DNA from 2 places in the Rhizobium sp. TAL182 genome. Region 2 is predicted to be linked to the other one. Evidence: predicted binding sites of a transcription regulator. Region 2 holds the regulator's gene; the other holds the start of a gene.
The links. The regulator HrcA, encoded in region 2, represses chaperone genes, less so after heat shock. The targets are predictions, from matches to a motif close to GTTAGCACTCNCNNNNNGNGAGTGCTAAC.
Positions count from the first base shown of each region.

Region 1: the regulator HrcA is predicted to act here: its motif matches at 4,777-4,805, upstream of groES (co-chaperone GroES).

Region 1 covers NZ_CP021024.1:1,344,094-1,350,756, reverse strand. The annotation lists gene Tal182_RS06895 (amylo-alpha-1,6-glucosidase) at 1-925, opposite strand, end outside; gene Tal182_RS06890 (glycosyltransferase family 4 protein) at 941-2,035, opposite strand; gene Tal182_RS06885 (hypothetical protein) at 2,121-2,543, opposite strand; gene groL (chaperonin GroEL) at 2,633-4,261, opposite strand; gene groES (co-chaperone GroES) at 4,313-4,627, opposite strand; gene Tal182_RS06870 (usg protein) at 4,908-5,180, shown strand; gene Tal182_RS06865 (pentapeptide repeat-containing protein) at 5,259-5,960, opposite strand; gene Tal182_RS06860 (GNAT family N-acetyltransferase) at 6,150-6,663, opposite strand, start outside.
Region 2 covers NZ_CP021024.1:402,251-408,913, reverse strand. The annotation lists gene Tal182_RS02070 (isoprenylcysteine carboxylmethyltransferase family protein) at 1-147, shown strand, start outside; gene Tal182_RS02065 (DUF1150 family protein) at 235-492, opposite strand; gene Tal182_RS02060 (Hsp20 family protein) at 540-965, opposite strand; gene Tal182_RS02055 (nucleoside hydrolase) at 1,246-2,190, shown strand; gene grpE (nucleotide exchange factor GrpE) at 2,229-2,864, opposite strand; gene hrcA (heat-inducible transcriptional repressor HrcA) at 2,976-4,064, opposite strand; gene rph (ribonuclease PH) at 4,191-4,910, shown strand; gene Tal182_RS02035 (VOC family protein) at 4,907-5,332, shown strand; gene rdgB (RdgB/HAM1 family non-canonical purine NTP pyrophosphatase) at 5,333-5,977, shown strand; gene hemW (radical SAM family heme chaperone HemW) at 5,987-6,663, shown strand, end outside.

The DNA.
Region 1 (6,663 bases), 940 kb from region 2:
AGGGAATACCTGCATAAGGATAGGGGCCTTCCGGCTTGTCGGTGATCAGCATATAGAGGTCGGAGGCGCTTCGTCGCGCGACTTCGTTGAAGATCTCGTTGGAGGTTGTGACCGACGCCGCGCGCGAGGAGGAGGCGCGCAACGCACGGCGGGCATCCCTCAAGGTAAGGAAGAAGGAAAGGCGGCTCAGTCGATCGGCGGAGGTATGGTCGCAGCCGATCTGCATGAAGAGCGATTTGGTCTCGTGCGGCTCCAGGTGGAGGTCGTAAGTAACCAGATCGCTACGAATTTCGGCCGGTTCGGGCATGAAGGAAAGGCGCGTCGACCGCTTGCGATCGTCCAGGCCAATATAGGAAAGCAGGATCCAATCCTGTTCCACGACGGCGGGAAGATGGCGCCCTTTTCTTGCTCTTGCGGTGCCGCGGACTTCAAAAAGATCGGCGAAATCGGCCCCGAAAGAGATCTGAATGCGAACATGTTGCCGCCGCTCGTCATAATTCCTCACGGCCAGCCGTTCATAACAACAGGCATTCCAGAGAAAGCGCGATCTGCGCAGATGAATCACGTCATGGCCCAGAACCAGCCTTCCCTTCTCATCGAACTGATCAGGATTGGTGAGATCGCAGGTCAGCGTGGCATTGTCATCCCGCAGCGTCGACGACAGAAGCATCGGCCGCTGTTCGTTGATCGTCAGATAAAGATGCGAGAGATGACGAGTGTCCTGGTGGAAAAGGCCTTCCGGGCTGCCGGGACCGGAAAGAGCATCGCCATTATGGTCGAAGACGGCGAAAGTATCGCCGTGCTTCAAGGTACGCGGCCGGCGCTCCTGCAGCGATGCGGCGGCCGGAATGAAGAACTGAGCGACCGGCGCTGCCAGGCCTGACGATGCTGTGGCGGGGTTGCTGTCCGCAGACAGTTTCGACATGGTCTCCTCCTTGCCTCAGGCGACAGCCTGCAGGTCGAGCGCTTGACCATTCGACCGGCGGGTCGGCGCGGCTTTGATGCGAACGCCAGGCAGGTTGCGATAGATGTCGAGATAATCGCACGCCATTCGCTGTGCGGTGAAGCGCTTTTCAAACGCGGCACGCACCTTGCGACGATCGAGGCGGAGTGCCCATTCGACGTTTTCGGCCGCCTCGGTGACGCTGTCGACCAGGATGCCGGAGATGCCGTTGTCAATGACCTCGGGAACCGAGCCACAGCCGAAAGCAATGACCGGCGTGCCGCAGGCCATGGCTTCGATCATCACCAGCCCAAACGGTTCCGGCCAGTCGATCGGGAAAAGCAGAGCGCCTGCATTCCCAAGGAAGTCAGCTTTCTCACGTTCATCGATCTCGCCGATGAATTCCACATGCGGATGGCTCTTAACCATCGGCTCGATGACCGTTTCCCAGTAGGCCTTGTCGACATTATCGATCTTGGCGGCGATCTTCAGCGGCATTCCGACCCTTGTCGCGATCTGAATGGCGCGGTCCGGGCGTTTTTCTGGCGAAATCCGACCAAGGAAAGCAAGGTAATTGCCCCTTGGATTCTCCGTGAAGGGAAGAAGATCGGCCGGCAGACCATGATAGACCGTTCCGCGCCAGTCGACCGGAGGCATCGGACGGCGCTGATCATTGGAGATCGACACCAGTGGAATATCGGGGAACGTCCCGTAGAACGGCTTGAGATCCGGCAAGTCGAGTCGCCCGTGCAGCGTTGTCACCGTCCGATCGGCGAAATCGCGGATCAGCGGGAAATGCAGCAGGTCGATGTGGAAATGCAGCACGTCGAACTCGTGCGCCCGCTGTCGGATCTCCTCCAACATCAAGACCTGATGTGGAAGATGGTCCCTGACCGCCGGATTGAGCCGTAAGGCGACGTCCGCACACGACACGAGTGTCGCCTGGGTGACGGAATCGCCGCTGGCAAAGAGCGTGACCTCATGCCCCTGGGCCACGAGTTCTTCAGCAAGGTAGGAAACGATCCGCTCGGTTCCCCCGTAGAGCTTCGGCGGAACGCTTTCGGCGAGCGGTGCAATCTGAGCGATCTTCATCGGCAAACCTCCTCAGTTGAGCAAAGAGCCGTCGGCAAAAATCATGCCCGCGTCCTCGAGAGGCACACGGCAGGCCAGACGAGGGTCAGGTTTCGAACAGCGGTCGACGCCGTCCTCCTTTCCAGTAGCTGCACAAGCCAAGGCCGGGAAGCCGGCGTGCGGGCGGTTTTCGACGGCGGATCCTATGGCAACTCAGGGAAGCGGACGTATCCTGCCTCGCGGATGGTTGATCGCCATTATCCAAAGCCTTCAGCGCTTCAAGGATCTCGTCGTAGGATACAGCTCTTTCGGCCCCGGGGTAAAGGCGGAGGGCTGGTACGGATTCGACTGCGAAGATATCGGATGCCCATGAAGCGAGAATTGCCCGCTTCTCGTCGTTGTCGATCTCGGCGGTGGCAAGCACGTCACGCGGGTGACCGAAATGCTTCGCCGGATGAAGCAGATGCGCCGCGCTGATGGCTGCCACGGCATTCTGCTGTATGGAATTGCTGATGTTTTCCTTTCTCATAGCTTGGCTCCATTGATGTCGACCGATGGAACTTGATTCATTCGATAGCGTGGGGCCCGCCCCGATGGCAGAGCGGGCCGAGCGATCGCTTAGAAGTCCATGCCGGCGCCGGCCGGCATGGCCGGAGCAGCTTCCTTCTTCGGCTTCTCGGCGATCATCGCCTCTGTCGTCACCAGCAGGCCGGCAACCGAAGCTGCGTCCTGAAGTGCTGTGCGAACGACCTTTGCCGGATCGATGACGCCCTGCGCGTAGAGATCGCCATATTCGCCGGTCTGGGCATTCCAGCCATAGGAGAAGTCGCTCTTCTCCCGTAGCTTGCCGACGATGATCGAACCTTCCGCGCCGGCGTTTTCGGCGATCTGGCGGACCGGTGCCTCGATCGCCCGGCGGACGATGTCGACTCCGACCCGCTGGTCGTCATTGGCGGTCTTGACATTGTCTAGCGCCTTGACCGCGCGCAGCAGCGCCACGCCGCCACCTGGCAGGATGCCTTCCTCGACCGCTGCCCTTGTTGCATGCAGCGCGTCGTCGACGCGATCTTTCTTTTCCTTCACCTCGACTTCTGTCGAGCCGCCGACGCGGATGACGGCCACACCGCCGGCGAGCTTGGCAAGACGTTCCTGCAGCTTCTCGCGATCGTAGTCGGAGGTGGTCTCTTCGATTTGGGCGCGGATCTGAGCGGTGCGACCGTCAAGTTCCGCCTTCGAACCGGCACCGTCGATGATGGTGGTGTTTTCCTTCTCGATCGCCACCTTCTTGGAGCGGCCGAGCATATTGAGCGTCACATTCTCGAGCTTGATGCCGAGATCTTCGGAGATGACGGTGCCGCCGGTCAGGATGGCGATGTCTTCGAGCATGGCCTTGCGGCGGTCGCCGAAGCCAGGGGCCTTGACGGCAGCGATCTTCAAGCCGCCGCGTAGCTTGTTGACGACGAGCGTTGCCAGCGCTTCGCCTTCGACGTCTTCAGCGATGATGAGGAGCGGCTTGCCGGATTGAACGACGGCTTCGAGAACCGGCAGCATCGACTGCAGGTTCGACAGCTTCTTCTCATGGATGAGGATATAGGGATCCTCAAGCTCGACCCGCATCTTGTCCTGATTGGTGACGAAATAGGGGCTGAGATAACCGCGGTCGAACTGCATGCCTTCGACGACTTCGAGTTCGGTTTCGGCGGTCTTGGCTTCTTCAACGGTGATGACGCCTTCGTTGCCGACCTTCTGCATGGCTTCCGCGAGGTAACGACCGATCTCGGAATCACCATTGGCGGAGATCGTACCGACCTGGGCAATTTCGGAATTGTTGGAGATCTTACGGGCGTTGTTCTTCAGCTCCGTGACGACAGCGTCGACGGCAAGATCGATACCGCGCTTCAGATCCATCGGGTTCATGCCGGAGGCGACTGCCTTGGCGCCTTCCTTGACGATTGCCTGGGCGAGAACGGTCGCCGTCGTTGTACCGTCGCCGGCGAGATCATTCGTCTTGGATGCTACTTCACGCAGCATCTGGGCACCCATATTCTCGAATTTGTCTTCGAGTTCGATTTCCTTGGCGACCGAAACGCCGTCCTTGGTGATGCGCGGCGCGCCGAAGGACTTGTCGATCACCACGTTGCGACCCTTTGGGCCGAGCGTCACTTTCACTGCATTGGCCAGCACGTCGACCCCACGCAGCATGCGTTCACGGGCATCGCTATGAAATTTGACTTCTTTCGCAGCCATTCTGTTACTCCTTCGATAGGTAGCTTTTTTGACTAATGCGCGGAAATCGCCTCAGGCGGCGATCTTTTCGGCGACCCGGGCCTCGATGATGCCCATGACATCGCTTTCCTTCATGATCAGCAGGTCTTCGCCATTGATCTTGATCTCGGTGCCAGACCACTTGCCGAACAGGATGCGGTCGCCGACCTTGACGTCGAGCGGCTGGATCTGGCCGGCATCGTTGCGGGCACCGGGGCCGACGGCAATGACCTCGCCTTCCTGCGGCTTTTCCTTGGCGGTGTCGGGAATGATGATGCCGCCCTTGGTCTTTTCTTCGGAATCGACGCGGCGGACGAGAATGCGATCATGAAGCGGTCGGAACGACATGTTTTCCTCCAATGGACAAACAATAATGATGTTGTTCCCCTGGCCGGACCGGATGACCAGTCCGGGCGGGTGCAAAACCTCGATCGAGCGTTCTGCGCGCAATGATCTGGTTTTGCGCTTTTTCCATTTCAAGAGGGCACCATAAAAAAATTAGCACTCACTCGAAGTGGCTGCTAACATCCTGTAAAGGAACAATAAACGGGGTGGACGCGTTCAGAAATCCGTTGATGGCCGCCAAATTTTGCGCCACCTTTCGAGCGTCATGAAACGGAGATGAAGCATGCAATTTTCATCAGATCTGGAGCGTCAGCTGAACGGCTATGGACTGACCACCGCCCATATCCTCTATCGCATTCCTGATTTTGAATCCGTGCTGCAGACCTATGTCTGGCAGGATTACGACCTCGCTCCGGACTTTCCGGAAATGCACAAGTTCCTGGATTTCTGGCAGTCCACGCTCGACGGGCCGCTGCATTCTGTCCGCTACACTCACCAGCGGCTGATCGGACCGAACGAATGGCGTCGCGTCATGGGCGAGTTCAAATTGCACTAGGTCGAACCCGACATTCCCAAGCCAGCCGGGCGCAGTTGCCATAGCGTTTTTTCAACACGTACGATGTCGCCCGGGTAATCACTCGTGCTCGGCAGGGCATGGCCAAGTTGCCGGTGTCGAGAGGCCGGACGGCAGCTTGGTCGAGGCATCGCCGCAGGCGAGCTCGATCTGCGCCTGTTCGAGCCCAGCGGCAGCCGAGAGGTCCAGGCCTTCGATGCGGGTCAAGAACATGAAGGCGCGCTCGAACGTTGCCGGGCCCTCGAAGACGGCGCTGGAGAGATCGGCGCGGGAGAGATTGGCGAAAGAGAATTTCACTCCCGTCAGCACCGCCTTGTCGAAATCGGCGCGGCCGAGTTCGGCCTTTTCGAAGCTCGCGCCGGAGAGCCGGGCGCCGGCAAAATTGGCCCGCTGCAGCTCGGCGCCGGCAAAGGAAGCGCCTTCGGCGGCAATGTTGGCGAAGCTGGCGCGATAGGCCTCCACTTTGGCGAAGTTGGCCCCTTCGGCATGTGACCCCTCAAGCGAGGCACGCACCAAGCTCGCCTTTTCCAGATTGGCGGATTTGAAATTCGAACCGCTGAGATCGGTCAGCGAGAAATCGGTGCTGAAGAGGTTGGCGCTTTGGAGATCACTGCCCTGCAGCATCAGGTTTTTCTTCGTGCATTCCTGCCAGTCGAGCTTCGGTGAGGCCGTGCTGCTGCAGTCGGCAGCGCGTGTGGAGATCGGAGCGGAGGCGAGAAGAATGAGGGCAAGGAGGCCGAGCGGCGATCGATGCATTGCCATTGAACTGTTGATCTCCATGACGCTTATCACGCCGCCTCTCGCGAAGCAGGCGGCCTCTCTTTTCTACACAGCTCAGAATACAATAAAAAGATAGTGACCGCTCCGGCAATGATTTGCCGGTTCACTCCATCCGGCGAGCGCTCATCCTCCTTGCCCCGGTAGGCCGTCGGCCTTGCCCGAGCAGGCAGGTCAATCGGCCTCGCCGGGCAGACGGAGTTCCATGCAGGTCAGATCCAGCCAGCGGCCGAACTTGGTGCCGACCTCGGAAAATCTGCCGGCGATGCGGAAGCCGAGCTTTTCGTGCAGCCGGATCGAAGCAGCGTTGTCGGCCTCGATGCCGGCGATCATCACATGGATATTGGCGGCCGCCGCACGCGCGATCAATTCGCGCATCAGGGCCTCGCCGATGCCGGCGCCGCGATGATCTTTGTCGACATAGACGGAATGTTCGACCGTGTGGCGATAGCCCTCGAAGGCGCGCCAGTCGCCATAGGAGGCGTAGCCCGCAACCTTGCCCGACATCTCGGCGACAATGACCGGAAAGCCGCGGCCCTTGCGCGCACTCAGCCATTCCCGTCGGTTTTCGAGATCGACGAGCGTTTCGTTCCAGATCGCCGTCGTGTGCTCGACGGCATGATTGTAGATATCCCGGATGGCGGGAAGATCGGCTTCGGTGGCGTCGCGGAGAAGGATGGCGTCTGTC
Region 2 (6,663 bases):
ATCCTGCCGGTCTTATTTTTTACGGTTGTCTACGTGATTGCAGCCCGCAACGAGGAGAGGAAATTCGCCCTATCACCGCTGGCATCCGAATATGAAGCCTATCGGCGCAAGACGGGCTTGCTGACGCCGTGGTTCGATTGGCGATAATGTCGCGACATCCGTCCCGACCGCAGCGAAAACGAATAGAGCGACCGTGCACCGCAAGCAGTGAAACGTAGCAGACGGTCTTGACGGTCAGTGCAGGCTGACCGTCTTCAATTCGTCCTCGGCCGCTTTGAAGAACGTGCTGGAACGGTTGTCCGTCAGCAGAATCGGCGTGCCGTCGGCGCCGAAGAGTGCCCAGAGATCGACGTTCGGATCGATATCCGGCGCCTCTGGAAAGCACTTGGCGACCTCTTCGGTGCGCATCTTTCTGATGTAGGCGACCTCGCCGTTGCCGATGTGGGCAAGCTCGGATTTGGTCAAGTGAGACGTGGCTTCTTTCATCAACATTCCTGTTCCTCCGGAAGAAGGGACCAACGGTTTTGGAAACCGTTGTGCTACTGTGAGACCGAAATGTTAATTTTCTTGACCATGCGGGCGGGTTCGGGTCGAATTAGATCGACGGAGAGCAGACCGTTTTTCAGGCCGGCGCCAAGGACCTGCATGCCGTCGGCCAGCACGAAGGTGCGCTGGAACTGGCGAGCGGCGATGCCGCGATAAAGATAATCCCGCTCGCCCTGCTCCACCTGGCGGCCGCGGATGACAAGCTGATTCTCCTCGGTGGAGACATCAAGCTCCTCCTCGCTGAAACCGGCAACGGCAAGGGTGATGCGCAGACGCTCGGGCGCGCCGCTGTCGGCGGCGATACGTTCGATATTGTAAGGCGGGTATCCGTCGCTCGCCTTGGAAATGCGCTCCAGCGTCTTTTCCATAGCGTCGAAGCCCAGAAGCAAAGGGCTGGCGAAAGGGGTAATGCGGCTCATCTCTTTTCAAGTCCTTGATGCAAGCGACCATCCCGGACCTAAAAGTGCAGCATCCGGATGCCGCTAATATGGGGGCATGATCACGGCGCTGCAAGGCGCGCCGATCCTCCGCGATTTAAACATCTGTCAATTTCGAACGGCGGCGCCTGCCTCCTTGCTTGACAAAGGACCTGCTGCCTCGCATCAAAACATGCCCGCGCGGAATGTGCCGATTTGTGACGGGAAATGAAGAGATGGTGTCTGCCGGGACAAGCGGCATGGTGAGAACGGGATGATTGAAATGGCAAGCGCGAGAAAGATCATCATCGACACCGATCCCGGCCAGGATGACGCGGCCGCCATCATGCTGGCTTTCGGCAGCCCCGATGAGCTCGAGCTGCTGGGGATCACGACGGTCGCCGGCAACGTGCCGCTGTCATTCACCAGCCGCAACGCGCGCATCGTCTGCGAGCTCTGCGGCCGCACGGATGTGAAGGTTTTCGCCGGCGCCGACAAGCCGATCGCCCGCAAGCTGGTGACGGCAGAACATGTCCACGGCAAGACCGGCCTCGACGGCCCAGTTCTCGATGAACCGACTATGGCGCTGCAGCCCGGCCATTCCGTCGATTTCATCATCGAGACGCTGCGTCGCGAGCCGGAAGGCGCGGTGACGCTCTGCACGCTCGGGCCGCTCACCAATATCGGCATGGCCTTTGAGAAGGCGCCCGACATCATCCCCCGCATCCGCGAACTGGTGATGATGGGCGGTGGCTTTTTCGAGGGCGGCAATATTACGCCGGCCGCCGAATTCAACATCTATGTCGATCCCGAGGCGGCCGACATCGTTTTCCGCTCGGGCGTTCCGATCGTGATGATGCCGCTCGACGTGACGCACCAGCTGCTGACCCGCAAGGACCGGGTCAAGCGCATGGCCGAGATCGGCACGGCGCCGGCAAAGGCCATGGTCGAAATGTTGGAATTCTTCGAGCGCTTCGACATCGAAAAATACGGTTCCGACGGCGGGCCGCTGCACGACCCAACGGTTGTCGCCTATCTGCTGAAACCAGAGCTTTTTCAGGGCCGCGACTGCAATGTCGAAATCGAGGTCCAGTCCGAACTCACCGTCGGGATGACTGTCGTCGACTGGTGGCATGTGACCGAGCGCAAGCGCAATGCCAAGGTCATGCGCACCGTCGATGCGGACGGCTTCTTCGATCTGCTGATCGAACGCTTCGCCCGCATCTGAATTTTCTTCCTTCTCCGAGGCGGAGAAGGAAAACGACCTCAGGCGTCCTTCTCGTCGAAGACGGAATTGATTTCGGCCTCGACCGGCTTCGGGCCCCCCTTGGCAACGCCGACCATGGCCGGGCGCAGGACGCGTTCGCCGATGGTGAAGCCGGCCTGCACGACCTGGACGACGGTATTGTTCGGCACTTCGGAGTTCGGCACCTCGAACATCGCCTGATGGAAATTCGGATCGAATTTCTGGCCAACCGGCTCCAGCTTGCGAACGCCGTGGCGCTCCAGCGCCGAGAGCATCGAGCGCTCGGTCATCTCCACACCTTCGATCAGCGTGGTGAGGCCGGCATCGGCCGTGGCCTTGGTCTCCGGAGAGATGGCGTCCAGCGCCCGGCGCAAATTGTCCGAGACGGCGAGCATGTCCCGGGCGAAACCGGCGACGGAATAGGATTTCGCATCCTTGACCTCGCGCTCGGTGCGGCGGCGCAGATTATCCATCTCGGCGGCAAGGCGCAGATAGCGGTCACGCAGCTCGGCATTCTCGGCCTTCAGGAGGTCGAGCGGATCCGGCTGGTTTGCCTCCTCCTGCCCGACAGTGGCAGTCTCGACGTTGACGGCAGCGTCGGCTGCGGCGTTGGCCGCAGTTGCGTCAGGTCCGTTTTTCGTCGTTTCATCGGTCATGACGGTCTCCGGTTGGTATTTTCAGATGCGCCCGATATCGAGGTTTGACCGGAAAAAATCAAGTCTGCGTGACGAAGAAGCGAAAATTCCGCGGCTTCGTCAGTGATGACATCAAAGCGGATTGCGCGACAGGCGGGAGACGAGCTGGGCGGTATAATCCACCATCGGCACGATACGGGAATAATTGAGCCGCGTCGGGCCGATGACGCCAACGGCGCCGACGATCCGGTCGTCGTCGTCGCGATAGGGCGCGACGATGAGCGACGAGCCGGACAGCGAGAAGAGCTTGTTTTCCGAGCCGATGAAGATGCGCACGCCCGAACCGCTTTCGGCGAGGTTGAGAAGCTCGATCAGGCTGTCCTTCTTTTCGAGATCGTCGAACAGCATGCGCAGCCGGTCGAGATCTTCGGCGCCGGCGAGGCCTTCGAGCAGGTTGGCGCGGCCGCGGATGATCAGCTGAGCAGGCTTTCCCTCGTCCGGGCTGCCGGCCCAGACGGCGATGCCGCGCTCGACAAGATCGCGCGAGAGCGCATCGAGTTCGTGACGGACATCATCCTTCAGCCGGCTTAACTGTTTGCGCAGCTCCGGCAGCGTCTGGCCGGACATGTGCGCGTTGAGGAAATTCGCCGCCTCCGTCAGCTGCGAGGAGGTGACGCCCGCCGGCAGTTCGATGATGCGGTTTTCCACCTGGTCATGATCGCCGACGAGCACAGCGAGCGCCTTTGTCGGTTCAAGCCGGATGAACTCGACATGTTTCAGCACCGGATCGCTTTTCGAGGTGATGACGAGACCGGCCCCGCGCGAGATGCCCGAAAGCATGCGGCTCGCTTCGTTCATCATCGATTCCACCGGATTGCCGCCGCTTTCGGCCCGCACCTGGCGATCGATATTGGCGCGCTCCTCGGCGGAGAGATCGCCGATCTGCATGAATGCATCGACGAAGAAGCGCAGCCCGATCTGGGTCGGCAGCCGGCCGGCGCTGACATGCGGGGAATAGATGAGACCGAGCTCTTCGAGATCGCTCATGACGTTGCGCACCGAGGCCGGCGACAGCGACATCGGCAGCAGGCGCGACAGATTGCGCGAGCCGAGCGGCTCGCCGCTTTCGAGATAACCTTCGACGATGCGGCGAAAAATTTCCCTGGAGCGCTCGTCCAGTGCAGCAACGGCATCCGAAACCGACGTCGACCTGATGCCCATGAACCTTTTCAAACCCGCGCTGATGATGCTCCCGAAAATATAGTCAAACTCGCACCCGTGGCAAAAGGGAATTTGCAAATGGGCGCCGCCAATCGTAGAAGCGGTCAACAACTCCAGGAGATGAGAATGCGGCCTTCAGGCAGAAAAACCGACCAGATGCGCAAGGTCTCGTTCGAGCGCAATTTTTCCAAGCATGCGGAAGGCTCCTGCCTGGTGAAATTCGGCGATACGCACGTGCTTTGCACCGCAAGCCTCGAGGAAAAGACGCCGCCATGGCTGCGCAACACCGGCAAGGGCTGGGTGACGGCCGAATACGGCATGCTGCCGCGGGCGACCGGCGAGCGCATGAAGCGCGAGGCCGCCGCCGGCAAGCAGGGCGGCCGCACCCAGGAAATCCAACGGCTGATCGGCCGGTCGCTGCGCGCCGTCGTCGACCTGCAGGCGCTCGGCGAAAAGCAGATCACGCTCGATTGCGACGTCATCCAGGCCGATGGCGGCACACGGACGGCCTCCATCACCGGCGGCTGGATCGCGCTTTACGACTGCCTGAAATGGATGGAAAGCCGCAACATGATCAAGGTCGACCGGGTCCTGAAGGATCACGTCGCAGCCATCTCCTGCGGCGTTTTCGCCAGCCAGCCGGTCATCGACCTCGATTATCTCGAGGATTCCTCGGCCGAGACCGATGCGAACTTCGTCATGACCGGCGCCGGCGGCATCGTCGAGATCCAGGGAACTGCCGAAGGCACGCCGTTCAGCGAAGAGGAATTCAGCTCGCTGATGCGGCTTGCCAAGAACGGCATCGGCGAACTCGTCGCCCTGCAGAAAGAGGCGATTGCGGGATGAACGCCATGCTGGAAGGCATGTTGGAAACGGCGCTCTATGCGCGCGATCTCGATCAGGCCGAGACGTTCTACGAGGGCGTTCTCGGGCTTGAAAAGATCACCCGCGCCGGCAACCGTCATGTCTTCTTCCGCTGTGGGCCAGGCGTTCTGCTCATCTTCAACCCCGAGGAAACGATAAAGCCGCCGGCACCCGACGCGCTGCAGGTGCCGCCACACGGCATGACCGGGCAAGGCCATGCCTGTTTCCGGGTATCTAGCCGCAACATAGATGCGATGGCCGAACAGCTGAAAGCAGCTGGCGTTGCGATCGAATCCGAGGTGCATTGGCCAAATGGCGGCCGCTCGATCTATTTCCGCGACCCTGCCGGCAACAGCCTGGAATGCGCGGAGGCTAAAATCTGGGGCATCGAACAGGATATTTGAATGCGCAAGCTCGAAACCAAAACCATCGTCGTCGCCAGCCACAATGCCGGCAAGATCCGCGAGATACAGGAGTTGATCGGACCGCTCGGCTTCACCGCCAAATCGGCCGCCGAACTGAATTTCGTCGAACCTGACGAAACCGGCACGAGCTTCGAGGAGAATGCGACGATCAAGGCGGTCGCCTCGGCCCATGCCGCCGGCATGCCGGCGCTTTCGGATGATTCCGGCCTGGTGGTCGACGCGCTCGGCGGCGATCCCGGCGTCTACACCGCCAACTGGGCGGAAAGGGCAGACGGCACGCGCGACTTCGACATGGCGATGGCCAAGGTGGAAAAGGCGCTGCAGGACGCCGGCGCTACGACGCCGGAACAGCGCGGGGCGCGTTTCGTCAGCGTGCTCTGCCTTGCCTGGCCGGACGGGCATACCGAGCTTTTCCGCGGCGAGGTGGAAGGCCATGTCGTCTGGCCGCCGCGCGGCACCCAAGGCTTCGGCTATGATCCGGTTTTCCAGCCCGAGGGTTATGCCGTCACCTTCGGAGAAATGAGCGGCGAGGAGAAACACGGCTGGAATGTCGGCAAGCCGCAGGCGCTGTCGCATCGGGCCCGTGCCTTCAAACTTTTCGTCGAAACCTGCCTGGAGGCATAAGATCTGTTCGTGGGCAATTTCGATACGCCAAGCCTCTCGCGCGACGCCGCGCTGCTGCCCGATACCGGCGAGCCCGGCTTCGGCGTCTATGTGCATTGGCCCTTCTGCGCGGCGAAGTGCCCCTACTGCGACTTCAACAGTCATGTGCGCCATCAGCCGGTGGATCAGGAGCGCTTTGCATCAGCCTTTCTGAAGGAGATGGCGGCAGTCCGGGCGATGAGCGGTCCGAAGACGGTGACAAGCATCTTCCTCGGCGGCGGCACGCCGTCGCTGATGAAGCCGGAGACGGTCGATGCCATTCTCGACGGCATCGCGCGGCACTGGCATGTGCCCGCCGGCATTGAAATCACCATGGAAGCCAACCCGTCGAGCGTCGAGGCTGAACGGTTTCGCGGCTACCGGGCGGCCGGCATCAACCGCGTCTCGCTCGGCGTGCAGGCGCTTGATGATCGCGATCTGAAATTCCTCGGCCGGCTGCATGACGTCGCCGACGCCCTGAGGGCGATCCGGCTGGCGCGCGAGATCTTCCCGCGCATGTCCTTCGACCTCATCTATGCCCGGCCGGACCAGACGGTCGAGGAATGGGAGAAGGAACTTAAGGAAGCGATCTCCTATGCCGTCGACCATCTGTCGCTCTATCAGCTGACCATCGAGGAAGGCACGCCCTTCTTCGGTCTGCACAAATC